DNA from 4 places in the Janthinobacterium sp. GW823-FHT03B06 genome. Region 1 is predicted to be linked to each of the others. Evidence: predicted binding sites of a transcription regulator. Region 1 holds the regulator's gene; each other region holds the start of a gene.
What was found. Region 1 encodes FNR, which switches genes on or off when oxygen is low (the NO sensors DNR and NnrR bind a similar motif). Its sites were predicted from a motif close to TTGATNNNNATCAA; they were not measured.
Positions count from the first base shown of each region.

Region 2: a site for FNR is predicted at 1,904-1,917, ahead of AC1RBA_RS06320 (OmpW/AlkL family protein). Genes of this name have one in related genera too.
Region 3: a site for FNR is predicted at 1,996-2,009, ahead of AC1RBA_RS08755 (universal stress protein). Genes of this name have one in related genera too.
Region 4: a site for FNR is predicted at 1,831-1,844, ahead of AC1RBA_RS04310 (XrtA system polysaccharide chain length determinant). Genes of this name have one in related genera too.

Region 1 covers NZ_JBXAJE010000003.1:724,059-727,558, forward strand. Annotated here, with positions in the region: gene AC1RBA_RS14325 (response regulator) at 1-1,005, opposite strand, end outside; gene fnr (fumarate/nitrate reduction transcriptional regulator Fnr) at 1,245-2,003, shown strand; gene AC1RBA_RS14335 (FixH family protein) at 2,130-2,654, opposite strand; gene ccoG (cytochrome c oxidase accessory protein CcoG) at 2,801-3,500, opposite strand, start outside.
Region 2 covers NZ_JBXAJE010000002.1:100,900-104,399, forward strand. Annotated here, with positions in the region: gene AC1RBA_RS06310 (methionine ABC transporter permease) at 1-289, shown strand, start outside; gene AC1RBA_RS06315 (MetQ/NlpA family ABC transporter substrate-binding protein) at 315-1,142, shown strand; gene AC1RBA_RS06320 (OmpW/AlkL family protein) at 1,221-1,838, opposite strand; gene fur (ferric iron uptake transcriptional regulator) at 2,203-2,643, shown strand; gene AC1RBA_RS06330 (MerR family transcriptional regulator) at 2,718-3,080, shown strand; gene AC1RBA_RS06335 (NAD(P)H-dependent oxidoreductase) at 3,154-3,500, shown strand, end outside.
Region 3 covers NZ_JBXAJE010000002.1:620,817-624,316, reverse strand. Annotated here, with positions in the region: gene AC1RBA_RS08765 (Crp/Fnr family transcriptional regulator) at 1-311, opposite strand, end outside; gene AC1RBA_RS08760 (response regulator) at 648-1,292, opposite strand; gene AC1RBA_RS08755 (universal stress protein) at 1,447-1,914, opposite strand; gene AC1RBA_RS08750 (protein phosphatase CheZ) at 2,381-3,235, shown strand; gene AC1RBA_RS08745 (chemotaxis protein CheA) at 3,235-3,500, shown strand, end outside.
Region 4 covers NZ_JBXAJE010000001.1:929,707-933,206, reverse strand. Annotated here, with positions in the region: gene AC1RBA_RS04315 (XrtA-associated tyrosine autokinase) at 1-140, opposite strand, end outside; gene AC1RBA_RS04310 (XrtA system polysaccharide chain length determinant) at 160-1,689, opposite strand; gene AC1RBA_RS04305 (XrtA/PEP-CTERM system exopolysaccharide export protein) at 1,943-2,566, shown strand; gene AC1RBA_RS04300 (N-acyl amino acid synthase FeeM domain-containing protein) at 2,767-3,500, shown strand, end outside.

The DNA of each region.
Region 1 (3,500 bases):
CACGGGCACGGGAGTGAAACGGCTGCCGCTGGTGCGCAGCGCCTGCAGGGTGTCGCGCAGGCGCACCAGGGGCGAGAGCAGGCGCACGGTGACCCAGCCCAGCACGGCTGCGGCCAGCAGCGAGGCGAGGATGCTCCACAGCACCAACCGGTACAGCACGCCGTCGAACGGTTCGAAGGCGTCGTCGAGGGGCAGCGAGGCGGCCAGCAGCCAATTTACGGATTTCAGGCGCTTGAAGCTGTTGACGGCCGTGATGCCGCGGCTGTTGGTGCTGACCATGGTGCCTTCGCCATCGTCCTTCAGCAGCCGGGTGGTCGTCAGGTTGGCGTTCGGCAGGCGCGGCTGCAGCAAACGGCTGGTGTCGGGATGCAGCACATAGCGCGGCACGGCGCCGCGCGTGAGGACGAAGTAATAGCCGCTCTTGCCGATCTTTTCCGAGCGCAACCTCCCCAGCAGGTTATCCTTGTACAGGCGCAGCACGCCGATCACCACGCCGGCCACCTGGCCATCGGCGCCCAGCACGGGCGCGACCATCTGCACGATGGGCATGCCGCTCGATTTGCCCAGCATCGGCTCGGTGATCATGGGCTGGCGCGTGCGCAGCACGGTCTGGAAATACTCGCGCTCGGCGACGTTGATGCCGGCGCGCCCCGCCACTTCCGGCATGTCGGCCACGACGGCGCCGTGCGCGTCGAGCACCAGCACGTCGTCGAACAGCACCAGCATCGAGCGGCGCGAATAGTATTCGCGCAATTGGGCGGGCTGGGTGATCAGTTCTGGCGGCTGCTGCCGGGCCGTCAGGGTGACGATCTGCAGCAGCATGCCCAGCTTGTCGTCGAGCTCGGCGGCGGTGCGGCTGATCAGGGACGACTGCTGGCTCAACAGTACCTTGGTGAAATCGTCGCGCATGTGCTGCACCTGGATCATGGTGACCAGCGCGATCATGGCGATCGAGGTCAGGCTGGTGGCCAGCGCGACTTTTGCTTTGATGCCGAGAGGCTTCATGATTTCCTTTTCAGTACCGGGCGGCACAGGCGGCAGATAATGCTGTCAGGAATTTTCCTATCAATACCCCAGCTTGGCAAGCGCCGCCACGCAAATTGCCCTCTCCGCATGGGCTTTTGACGATGTTGCCATATAATTAAAGTCGGAACGTCGTTTATTCAGCGAAATTGCGGTGAAATTGGCACACGGCAACCCTGTATGCAGTAAACTTGTTGTTGCATTTTCTAAAAGGTACCGACATGACTGAAGCGCTACTCACTCCAACCTCGCCCACAGTGACCGTGGAAGCGTTGCGTGCGCGATGCTCGACCTGCAGCATGCATCAATTGTGTCTGCCGATGGGCCTCGACGTGGGCGACATGGACAGACTGGACCAGATCATCGGCCGCCGCCGCAAGATCGTGCGCGGCGCTTCGCTGTTCCGCATCGGCGACTCGTTCCAGAACCTGTATGCGATCCGTCTGGGCCACTTCAAGACCTACCAGATCAATCCGGGCGGCGAAGAGCAGGTGACGGGTTTCCAGATGGCGGGCGAACTGCTGGGCATGGACGCCATCAGCGCCGACCGCCACCACTGTAATGCGGTGGCGCTGGAAGACAGCGAAGTGTGTGAAATCCCGTTTTCCAGCCTGGAACAATTGCTGGGTAATATGCCGACCCTGCTGCGCCATTTCCACCGCATGATGAGCCAGGAAATCACGCGCGAGCAAAGTGTCATGCTGTTGCTGGGCAACATGCAGGCGACGCAGCGTTTTGCCGCCTTTATCGTCAACCTGGCGTCGCGCTATGAAGCGCGCGGCTATTCGGCCAGCAAATTTCAGTTGCGCATGTCGCGCGAGGAAATCGGCAACTACCTGGGCCTGACCATCGAAAGCGTCAGCCGTTTATTGTCGAAATTCAAGAAGGAAGGCTGGCTGCGCGTCTCCAACCGCGAGATCGAGATCTTGCAGCCGGCCAAGCTGAAAGCCATTACGGCCGGTACCGACGTCTGCAAGTAACAGCACCGTCAAAACCTACTGCGCGTCGTGCTTTGCGGCCTGCGATGCTCGCTGTGCTATAGCACAGCTGTGCTTCTCAGCCACAAATCACTGCCGCTCGCTACGGTTTTTTCCCGGCGCTGTACGTTATAGCTCTTCATCCGCGTGCAGCGCGATGCTGCGTTGCACGGGCCAGGTCCAGATGCCGGACAGGCGCCACTCGCGTTTGTCGTTTTCCACCAGCACTTGCCAGCGGCTGCGCTCGAGCATCGGCAGCGCCACGGAAAAATTGCCGGCCGCATCGGGCTGCACCAGCAGCTTGATATCCTTTTCCGGCAGGGTCGCATGCGCCAGGTGCAGCTGCAAAGGCCCCTGGTACGCCTTGCCGAAGCTGTGCACGGAGCCGCTCAGGCGCGCTGCAGCGACGTCATACGACAGGGTCGTATCCATGGCCAGGTCGCTGGCGATCGTGTCGCGCTTCAAATCCTGGTTGATCGCCTTGCCCTGCTTGTAATAGTCGCCCACCACCAGCGCATCGGGCTGCGTAAACGCGATATAGCCCATGAAGCTGCCGACGACCACGGACAGGCCGGGACCGATCATCAGCAGCCATGGCCAGCGGTGTTTGTACCACGGGGCAACGGGAGGTTGCAGTTTCAGACTGTCGGACATTGTGTTCTCCTTGGGGGCGGACCCTTTGGGTCCGCCCCCAGCTTTTGCTTCCGGGTTGAAAATCAAGTGACCCTAACGCATGATTGATGATACCCCTACGGCGAAATAACGGGGTCGGACCCGGAGGGGCCGACCCCAAATCAACATCACCGCGGCACGATGAACACCGCGCTTTCGCGCACATGCAGCGACGGGTCGTCCAGCGAGTGCAATTCGATCGCAATCTTGTTCGAGCCCTTCTCGCCGACGCCGTGCGGCACGCGCAGGCGGATCGGCCAGCCCAGCGTTTCCGTCGGCTGCAAGGTCACTTCGTCGCGCGTCAGCAAGGTCAGACCCGGCAAGCCGGATGCGCTGATTTTGAAATGCTGGCTTTGCTCGGACGTGTTCATGATCTGCAGGCGGTAGACGTTTTCGATCATGCCGTCTTCCACTTCGCGTCCCATCGAACCGCGGTCGCGGATCACGTCCATCTTCAGGGGCGTGCGCAGGGCCAGCGACGTACACACGGCGATGATGATCAGGGCCAGGATGGACGTGTAGATCAGCACGCGCGGGCGCATGGCGCGCTGGCGGATCTGCTTCGAATTGAAGTTGTTTTCCATCGCATGGTCGGTGCTGTAGCGTATCAGGCCACGCGGCCGCTCGACCTTGTCCATCACCGTATTGCAGGCATCGACGCAGGCGGCGCAGCCGATGCATTCATACTGCAGACCGTTGCGGATATCGATACCGGTCGGACACACCTGCACGCACAGGGTGCAATCGATGCAGTCGCCCAGCTTGTCGTTGTTGCCGGCCTTCTTGCTCATGGCGCCGCGTGGTTCGCCGCGCTTGGCATCGTAGGTG
Region 2 (3,500 bases), on a different contig from region 1:
GGCGCACGCCATGGGCGCGTCGGAAATGCAGATCATCTTCCGCGTGCTGCTGGTCGAAGCGCGCTCCGGCCTGGTGCTGGCGCTGACCGTGCTGTCGATCAGCTTCCTGTCGTATTCGGCCGTGGCCGGCGTGGTGGGCGGCGGCGGTATCGGCGACCTGGCCATCCGTTACGGCTACTACCGCTTCGAGACGGACATCATGGTCGCCACCGTGGCCATCCTGATCGTGCTGGTGCAAACCATCCAGTTCGCCGGCACGCGCATCGCCAAGCGCCTCGACAAACGTTAATTCAAATTCAGAAACAAGGACCTGCATGAACCACCTTCGCCGTAATTTGCTCCTGGCCGCCGCCAGCCTGGCCTTCGCCACCGCCGCCCATGCCAAGGACCCGAAAGAACTCGTCATCGGCACCAGCTCCGGCCCGTATTCCGACCAGCTGAAGCTGGGCATCAAGCCTATCTTGGAAAAACAGGGCTACAAGGTCAAGATCGTGGAATTCAACGACTACGTGCAGCCGAACTACGCGCTGGCCGAAGGGTCGCTGGACGCCAACGTGTTCCAGCACATCGTCTACCTGACCAAGTTCGCCACCGATAACAAGCTGCCATTGAGCGCCCTGATCACCGTGCCGACCATGCCGATCGGCCTGTACGGCGGCAAGCAGAAAACCCTGGCCGAAGTCAAGAACGGCGCCACCATCACCATGCCGAACGATCCTACCAACCAGGCGCGCGCGCTGGTGATGCTGGCCAAGATGGGCTGGATCAAGCTCAAACCGAACGTTGATCCGCTGCGCGCGTCCGAACGCGACGTGCTGGAGAACCCGAAGAAGCTGAAACTGGTGCCGCTGGAAGCGGCGCAGCTGCCACGTTCGCTGGCCGATGCCGACTACGCCTTTGTGAACGGTAACTTCGCCCTGGCCGCCGGCATGAAGCTGACCTCGGCCCTGAGCGTGGAAAAGATCTCGGACAGCTACATCAACCTGGTCGCCATCCGCACGGCCGACAAGGGTAAACCATGGGTCAAGGACCTGGAAGCGGCCTACCGCTCGCGCGCCTTCCTCGACGCGACGAACAAGTATTTGGCCGGCTACGAAAAGACGGACTACCAGCTGGCGCTGGAAAAGACGCTGAAAAAATAAACGGCGTGCACCAAACGTAAAAAGGACGGCCAAGGCCGTCCTTTTTTATTGTCCGCGCCTTGCGGGCGCCATCACTATTTAGAAGCGGTAGCCGACGCCTACGCCGATCAGGATAGGATCGACTTTGACTTCGCTGATCTTGGCGCCGCCGGCCAGTACGTCGCTGCGGATCTGTACTTTCTTGATGTCGAAGTTCAGCGACCAGTTTTTGTCCAGCTTGTAGTCGACACCGGCTTGCAGCGAGTAGCCCCAGCTGTCATGCTCCAGGCGGCCTGCGCCGTTCAGCAATTTCACATCCGAGATATTCGTGTAGTTCACGCCGGCACCCACGTATGGGCTGAACTGTTTTTCAGGCATGAAATGATATTGCAGCGACAGGGTCGGCGGCAAATGCTTGAAAGTACCGATCTTCGTGCCGGACAAGGTAACGTCATGCTTTTGCGGATACGTCAGGATCAGCTCGGCAGCGATGTTAGGCGTGAAGAAATACGAAATATCGATTTCAGGAATCGTCTTGCTGCTGACGTGAATAAGGTCGGATGCGCCGACGCCACCAACAGGAGCAGATTTGTTGGCCGGATCGATGTGCACGGCGCGGGCACGGACCAGCCATGGGCTTTCCTGCGCCATTGCGTTGCCGGCGAAGGCGCCGATGGCGGCCAGGACGATTGCTGCTGCAGTTGCGGACTTTTTCATTCTAGTTCCCTCTTTTTGTCGTTAAGTAACGCTGCGAAGTCTAAGAGTGCAGTGCAACAAAAACTTTGATCCACATCAAATAGTGCTAGATGGCATCACTAGACGGATTTTTTCCTTTGCCCAAGTCAAGAAAATGCGGCAATGCAGCGTGACCGGATGCAAGGTCCCCTATTTCAGCGGCCAGCCAGCCGCGCAATGCTGAGACAAGTTGCGCGCCGCGCAATGGTTACTTGCGCCGATGTCACTGGATTGCCGCCGGCCCCTGCAGCATACTATTTCCAGTGCACACATGAGAATGGTAATGATTATCATTTGCGATATAATGGCTTACCTCGCTCAGCGACTACAAAAAGGAATGGGAGACATGGATATATTGAGGGAACTGCGTGAATCGGGCTTGAAAGTGACCATCCCCCGCTTGCGGATTCTGCAGCTGTTCCAGGAAGGCACGATCAAGCACCTGAGTGCGGACGATGTCTACAAACTCTTGCTGGCCGAAAAGATCGACGTGGGCCTGGCCACCATCTACCGCGTACTGATGCAGTTTGCCGAGGCCGGCATTCTGTTTCGCCGGCACTTCGAATCGGGCCACGCCGTCTTCGAACTCAATGAAGGCCAGCACCACGACCACCTGGTCTGCACGGGATGCGGCAAGGTCGATGAATTCGTTGACGAAGGCATCGAACTGCGCCAGAACGAGATCGCCGCCGAACGGGGCTTCGTGCTGCACGAGCACGCGCTGTCGCTGTACGGCACCTGCGCCGAGTGCACGGCGAAGAAAGTCCCGCCGCGCAAAGCCTCCTGAGGCAGCGCGGAAGGTAGCGCCTGAAAAGCCACCTGCGCTACACTGCGTGCGCCGCAGCTCAACAAGGGACAAGCATGTACATCGGAGAAATCGCCCGCCTGGCGGGCACCTCGCCCAAGGCCTTGCGCCACTATGAAGCGCTGGGCTTGCTGGGCGACGTGCGCCGTTCCGGCGCCTATCGCGTCTACACGCAGCAAGACCTGGCGCAGGTCAAACTGATACGCCAGGCGCAGGTCCTGGGCTTCCGCCTGGCCGAACTGCTGCCCGTCCTGGCCGGCGACGATACGGACTGGGCCGCCCTGTCGCGGCACATTGACGCCAAGCGCGCGCAGGTGCGGCAGGATATCGCCCGCCTGCGCCAGCTCGACGCGCAGCTGGCCGACATCGACACGGAAATCCGCGACTGCCTGGCGCGCCAGCAACTGCAGGCAGCCTGACACTGCGCGCTTGACTCTGCCCCCAGGGGCAGGCTTTAGCATGCAAGCTCTTCTTTAACGGACAGCCTGCATCATGACCAAGACGACACCCAAGCGCATTTTAATTCTCCTCGGCCATCCCTCCAGCGACAGTTTCTGCGCCGCCCTGGCCGAGGCCTACGCCGCCACGGCCCGCAGCGCAGGCCATACCGTGCGCGAACTGCGCCTGGGCCAGCTGGACTTCGACCAGAACCTGCATGAAGGCTACCGCCAGGTACAGCCGCTGGAGCCAGACTTGCTGGCCGCGCAGGAAGCCATCAGCTGGGCCGAACACCTGGTGTTCGCCTACCCGATCTGGTGGGGCGGCGCGCCGGCCCTGCTGAAAGGTTTTGTCGACCGTATCTTCCTGCCCGGCTTTGCCTTCAAATACCGCCCGGGCAA
Region 3 (3,500 bases), on a different contig from region 1:
ACCGCTTCCGAGGAGTAGTGGCGCGAGTGGATGCCGTCGACGCCCAGCATGTCGCCCTTCATGGGAAAGCTCAGTACTTGTTCATTGCCGAATTCGTCGATGAGCACGGTTTTCAGGAAGCCCGAATTGACAATGTACAAGGTGTCGAACGGTTGGCCGATGGTATGCACGCGCTGGCCCGTCTTGAATTGCACGTGCTGGAACAGCAGTTCGTCGGCGGCGATGGTGCAGGCGCTGGAGATATGCAGCAGATCGCATACTTCCTTCAGGTTCGACCATAGCCGCCCCTGGCGCTGGCGCCCTGCTTCCATCGGGGAAGAGGGGGCCAGCGATGGGGCGGCGGCGCGGGTTTCGGGCGTTTGCGTGGACAGCATGTTCATCTCCTGGTGACAGGTAGTTCAGAGTTGAATGACAGGGTGCGCAGACGGCGGGCAGGGAAAGGGCGGCGCGCGTCCAGGCTGGTAAAGCTCAATTCGCTGACGACTTGCTGTGTGATGAAATAACTTCCCAGCAACTTGATTACTGGTTTCAGTATGCCAACAACCATATGCAATTAATATCAGCAGTGGCTGAATATGGCAGTAGGAGCTACGGTAGGGGGAGTAGGATTGTTCCTACGGTCGACGCGCGGGCGCGCGCCGCCGGGCTTACGTCTTGAAGGGGGAGAGCAGGCGGTGCGCCACGGCGTACTGCACCATTTCGGACAGCGAACTCATGCCCATTTTTTGCATGATGCGCGTCTTGTGCGTACTCACCGTCTTCACGCTCAGGTGCAGGTTGTTGGCGATTTCCGTGATCGACTTGCCCGCCACCAGCAGGGAAAAGACTTCGAACTCGCGGTCCGATAACTGTTTGTGCAGCAAGCTTTCATTCGGCATCATGATGTTGAGCACGAGCTGCTCGGCCACCTCGGCGCTGATGTAGGGGCGTCCCGACGCCACCTTGTGAATGGCGCCCACGAGCTGGGTACCAGCGCTTTCCTTGGTCAGATAGCCTTGTGCGCCGGCGCGGATGGCGCGCACCGCATATTGTTCTTCCTCGTGCATGGTGAGGATCAGGATGGCCAGCTTGGGCGCCTCGCTGCGGATTTGCCGGATCAGGTCGACGCCGCTGCGGCCCGGCATTGACAGGTCGAGCAGCAGCAGGTCGAAGCCGCCCTGGCGCACCTGATTGAGTACTTCAAAGCCGTCGATGGCTTCGCCCACGATATCGATATCCGGCGCGCCGTCAAGGATGCGCTTCAAGCCTTCTCGCATGATGGTGTGGTCGTCGGCAATTACAATACGTATCATAGGCGGGCAATCTGGATGCGTGAAATCTGCTCTGTCCGTCACCGGACAATCAAATGTTGAGAAACGAGAAACGTTGTCATTTTAACTGAGGCGGCCGCATTATGCCTTTTTCTGCATATGCCGGCAACGGCGGCCCCGGTGGTCATGTGACCTCTTATTCGGACGGGGGTTCCTTGATCAGCCTATGCACGAGCACGGGCAATTTCGAATGCGACAGCACTTTATTGGTCACACTGCCCAACAGCAATTGCCCCCAGCCGCTGCGGCCATGCGAACCCATGAAAATCAGATCGCAATGCTGCAATTGCGCCACTTCCACGATCTTCAGGGCCGGGCTGTCGGAAAAGGCCGTCAGGCCCGTCGCTTCCAGGCCGCGCTTGGCGGCCGCGTCGAGGATGGGCTGCCAGTGGTCGGCGCCGGCCTTGCGCATGGCGATGCGGTACTCCTCCTCGCTGGGATAGCTTGGCGGAATGATTTCGATGTACACCGGGTACTGGTATTCGGGCGCCACATACAAGGCAAGGATGTCGGCGTGCATCTGTTCGGCAAAAGCAACGCCGGCGCAGGCCGTCAGGTTGGAGACGGTGGAGCCATCGGTGGCGATCAGAATTTTCTTATACATGGCAGGTCCTTTGGCGGTGACTGAGCGCGCGCAACGCCTCTTATTGTAGACGCGGCGGCAGCATTGTATTCATGCAAAGACTTGATAATTATCAATACAACTGCACCTTCAGTATAGACAACATTGGCAGAAAGATCGTGTGTAGCTGCAACGATGTCCATGTGGCGCTGTTGCGCAGACGCCCGGAAGCAGGATTTCTTCTGCTGTGCGTGGTCTTGCACGCACGCCAATGGTAGTATTTCAAAATACAACAGCTGGAACACATATTTCCTTGTGGAAAAGCTCTTGTAGGCCAGCTTTGCACCAGGAAGCGCGTTTTGAGATTTACCAACAGGGCGGCGCCCTGCTACACTCGCACCATCGCAGCGGTATTGCCTCAAATCATCTTAATCGAGAAATTGTGGGTATCAGTCTGTAAAACGCACAGTTCAGGCGGAATTTTGACAAATTATGGAGAAGCAGGGATATGACCAACGCCGCTGATGATTTCGACGCATTATTCGATGAAGTATCTGCGCAAAGTGCGGCCGCGGCTCAGCCCGCGCCTGCCGCCGCGCCCGCTCCCGCCGTGATTGCGGAGGACGATTTCGACGCGCTGTTCGACTCGGTGTCGGCCAACGCCGCCGTGCCGGCAGCCGCCGAGCCCGTGGCCGCCGAGGCGGAAGCGCTGCCTGTGGCCAGCGCCGAGGCGTCTGGCGACGCGGCCGATCCCGTCGACCAGTCCGACAAGCCGATGTTCGAGCGTCTGGGCGGCATCGTGCGCCTGCTGCACGATTCGCTGCGCGAACTGGGCTACGACAAGGCGCTGACGGAAGCGTCGTCGCAGATCGTCGACGCCCAGGACCGCCTGGAATACGTCGCCACCCTGACCGAGCAGGCCGCCAACAAGGTCCTGAACACGCTCGACGAAGGCATGCCGGCGCAGGATGTACTGTCGAAGAAAGCCAAGGACATGGACGGCCGCTGGACGGCGCTGTTCGACGGCAAGCTGAGCCTGGAAGAATTCAAGGCCCTGGCCGGCGACTCGCGCCAGTTCGCGCAAGCCGTTGCCGAAGCGACGGAAGCGGAAAAAGCGCGCTTGCTGGAAATCATGATGGCGCAGGACTTCCAGGACATCACGGGCCAGCTGATCAAAAAAGTGGTCAACATCACCAAGACCGTGGAAAACGAACTGGCCCAGCTGTTGCGCGACAACGCGCCGGCCGAGGTGCGCGAGAAACTGGCGCAAAAGCCGGTGCCGCTGATGCAGGGCCCGTCCGTGCCGTCGGTGGCGCTGGACCAGGATAATGTAGACGACCTTCTTGCGGATTTGGGATTCTAATGGACGATATGCTCAAGGATTTCGTCGTTGAGGCGATGGATCTTGCGGTTAATGTTGAAGAGCACTTGTTGCGCCTCGAGCGCGATCCTGACAACAAGGAAACACTGAATGCGGTGTTTCGTTCCTTCCACACGATCAAGGGCGGTGCCGGCTTCATGGGCTTGCCCGCGCTGGTGGCGGCCTGCCACCTGACGGAAAACCTGTTCGACGCCTTGCGCACGGGCGCCGCGCCCGTCACCCCCATCGCCATCGAGGCGGCGCTGCA
Region 4 (3,500 bases), on a different contig from region 1:
TGCTCGGCCAGCCGGTCGAGGTTCAGGGTCCGGTACTGGGGCGACCGGGCCGCCTGCGCGCCATCCACGCCATAGGGCACGCTGGCCTCGGCCACGCCGAGGATCGTGGGTTCCTGCTTGCCGCTGTCCTTGCTGCTCATCGTCGCTCCCTTGGTGGCTCTAGAATTTCAGCAGCGCGGCCGTCATGACCCCGCCATACAGCACAAACAGGCTGCCCAGGCAGGCGCTGAAGCCATAGCGGGCGCGGCGGCGGCGTACCTGCTGCAGCGGCGTCCAGTTCATCGATACCGTGCCCAGCACGTTCAAGCCCGTCGCGTCGCGCAGTTCCGAGGGGCTGAGGAAGGTGGGGCGCACCTGGCTGATCAGCAGGGCCGTGGCGACGCCGGCCACCAGCGCCGCGCCCAGCGCCGCACTGAACAGCAGCGGGCGGTTCGGGCCGACGGGCGCATATTGCACCGTGGGCGGGTCGATGATCTTGAAGGCCATCATTTCGGTGGTGGAACTGAGTTCGCCCGACAGCTTGGCCGCTTCGCGCCGGCCGATCAGCTTTTCATAGTTTTCCTTGTTGATGATGTAGTCGCGGTTGAGCTGCGCCAGCTGCGATTCCACCTCGGGCACGGCATTGCTCTGCGCCAGCAGCCGTTCGTTGCGCGCCGTGTATTCCTGCACGCGGGCGCGGATGGCGGCCACCTTGGCGTCCGCGTCCGTCAGCGCCACCTTCAATTGCTGCAGCATGGGGCTGTAGTTCTTGCCCGGGTCGCCGGACGCCGTTTTCAGCTTGCTTTCCTCGATCTTGCGTTCTTCCAGCTGGGCAATGAGCCGCTTCGAAGCGATGATATCGGGGTGCAATTCCGTAAATTGCATGCGCAGGTTGTCGAGGTTCTTGTTGAGCGAGGCGATGCGTTCGTCGAGTTCGGGATTCGTGATGGACGCCGCGTTCGGCTCCATGTCGAGCACGGGCTCGTCGCCCTCGATCTGGCTCTGGATGGCCTTGCGCGCCTGTTCCGCCTCGACCAGTTCCAGCTTGGCATTGTTCAGGCTATCGGACGACATCAGCAACTGGCTGCCATAGTCGATGCCCTGGCGTGGCAGCAGCAGGTTGTTGCGGATCTTGAATTCCTTCACCAGGTTTTCCGCCGCGCTCAGCTTGTCCTCGTAATTCTTGATCTGCTCGTCGATGAATTGCACCGCCTTCTGCGAATCGCCTTTTTTGCCCTGGAAACTGCCTTCGACAAAGATGGTCAGCAGACTTTGCACGACGTCGCGCACGAGCTTGGGATCGCGTCCGCTGTAGCTGATGGTGTAGATGTCATAGGCATTGGTGCCCGTGATCTTGATGCGGCTCATCAACTCGTCCAGCTGGGCCTCGTGCTCGCGTACGGTCTTCGAGTCCAGGTCGAGGTCGACCATGCGCATGACCCGCTCCACGTTCGGGCGGCTGAGCAGGGTGCGGCTCATGATGGCCACCTGCTGCTCCGTGTTCGGCACGCTGGTCATGCCGGCCATCAGCGGCTTGAGGATGGTTTGCGTATCGACAAACACGCGCGCCGACGTCTGGTAGTCATCGGGCAGGGTGATCACCTTGATAAAGCCGCCGATGGCCACCAGCCACGCCACCAGCACCGCATGCCAGCGGTACTTCCAGATGCCTTTCAAGCCGGAAAGCAGTTGCTGTATCAATTCTTCCATGTCGCTTCCTTCAGGTGACGGTGCTGCACGGTAGATGGGCTGGCGGCGCGGACAACGACGACGTCTTGCAAAAAATACTTGCTTGTTGAGTAAGCAAGTATAGGGCGGCTGCGGAGCAAGATTTCCCAAGATGATTGCTTCTTGATACGCCTCAAGGTTCACTTGCCGGGTTTTAATAATCATAGGAAGTTCGCGGCCCAGGCTGGTTCTGCGGGGCTGCCCATGGACGCGCATCGACTCGAAGAGGCTCCGCATGAATCCATTTCGCCGTGTATTTCTCTGCAATACGCTGGTCCTGGCCGGCGCCGCCAGCCTGCTGGGCGCTTGCCGCACCCGCTATCCGCTGGCGCCTTCCGACGACAGCGCTCCCATGCACGATTACCTGATCGGTCCGGGCGACTCCGTCAACATCATCGTCTGGCGCAATCCGGAAGTGTCGCTGACGGTGGCCGTGCGGCCGGACGGCAAGATCACCACGCCGCTGGTCGAGGATCTGGCCGCCAGCGGCAAGACGTCGACCCAGCTGGCGCGCGACATCGAGCAAGCCTTGAGCAAGTTCATCCAGCAGCCCGTGGTGACGGTCATCGTCACCAATTTCTCGGGGCCATATAGCGAGCAGATCCGGGTGATCGGCGAGGCGGCCAAGCCGCAGGCGCTGCCGTACCGGCAGGGCATGTCGCTGATGGACGTGCTCATCGCCGTGGGGGGCATCACCGACTTCGCGGCCGGCAACAAAGCCAGCATCATCCGCATGCGCGAAGGCAACCAGCAGCAGCTGGCCGTGCGGCTCGACGATTTGCTGAAGGAGGGCGATATTTCCGCCAATGTCATGATGCGGCCGGGCGACGTTTTACTGATCCCGGAGAGCTTTTTTTAGCAGCGGCCTCGGCAGTGTCAAAACAGTACTTATATTTGTCATTTTGTACTTTTCGGCAAATTTCAGCGTGTTATTTTGCTATCTAAAGACAGATTTCTTCTGTTTTTTTAGCTAAAGGTGGGAACTTCTCCCGTTTTTGTCTTGTCACAAGGCATTGGCTTCAGTCCGTCTCGACGGCTGCCGATGAACGTGAGGACAAGATGAGCTTTGAAGATGAACCCATTATTTCTTTCGACACGCCTGGTACTTTCAGCGACCTGGTGGTAGGCGAGGGGCAGATCGACCCGGCCATGGAGCATGAACTCGACCTGCAGCGCTTTCATATCCGCATGGCCAATTCGCGTGGCCGGCGCGAAGCGGCCAGCTTGCTGATCCGCAAGATGTACGGCTGGCGCGGCTATGCCGTCGATCCCGGCACGGCCCATGCGCTCAATAAGATCACACTGTTTGCGGAAACGGCCGGCACCACCGTCGGCACCATGACCTTGTGCCTGGACAATGACGAGACGGGCTTGCCCGCCGATGAAAACTTCCGCGACAAGCTCGACGTGCTGCGCGAGCAGGGCCGGCGCCTGTGCGAACCGTCGCGCCTGGCCATCGACAAGGGGGTGAGCAAGCGCGTGTTTGCGGCGCTGATTCATATCTCTTATATCTATGCCCACAATATTCACGGCTTTACGGATTACGTGATCGAAGTCAACCCGCGCCACGTGGTGTTTTACAAGCGCATGCTGGGTTTCCAGGACTTCGGCGGCGAGCGCGAGTGCACGCGCGTGGGGGCGCCGGCCGTGCTGCTACGGCTGGACCTCGATTACATGGGGGCCCAGATCCGCAAATACGGTGGCCTGATGGAACAGCATGGGGGTGAACGGTCGTTTTACCCCTTTTTTTTTCCGACATGGGATGAGCCCGGCATTACGGATCGGCTGAGGCA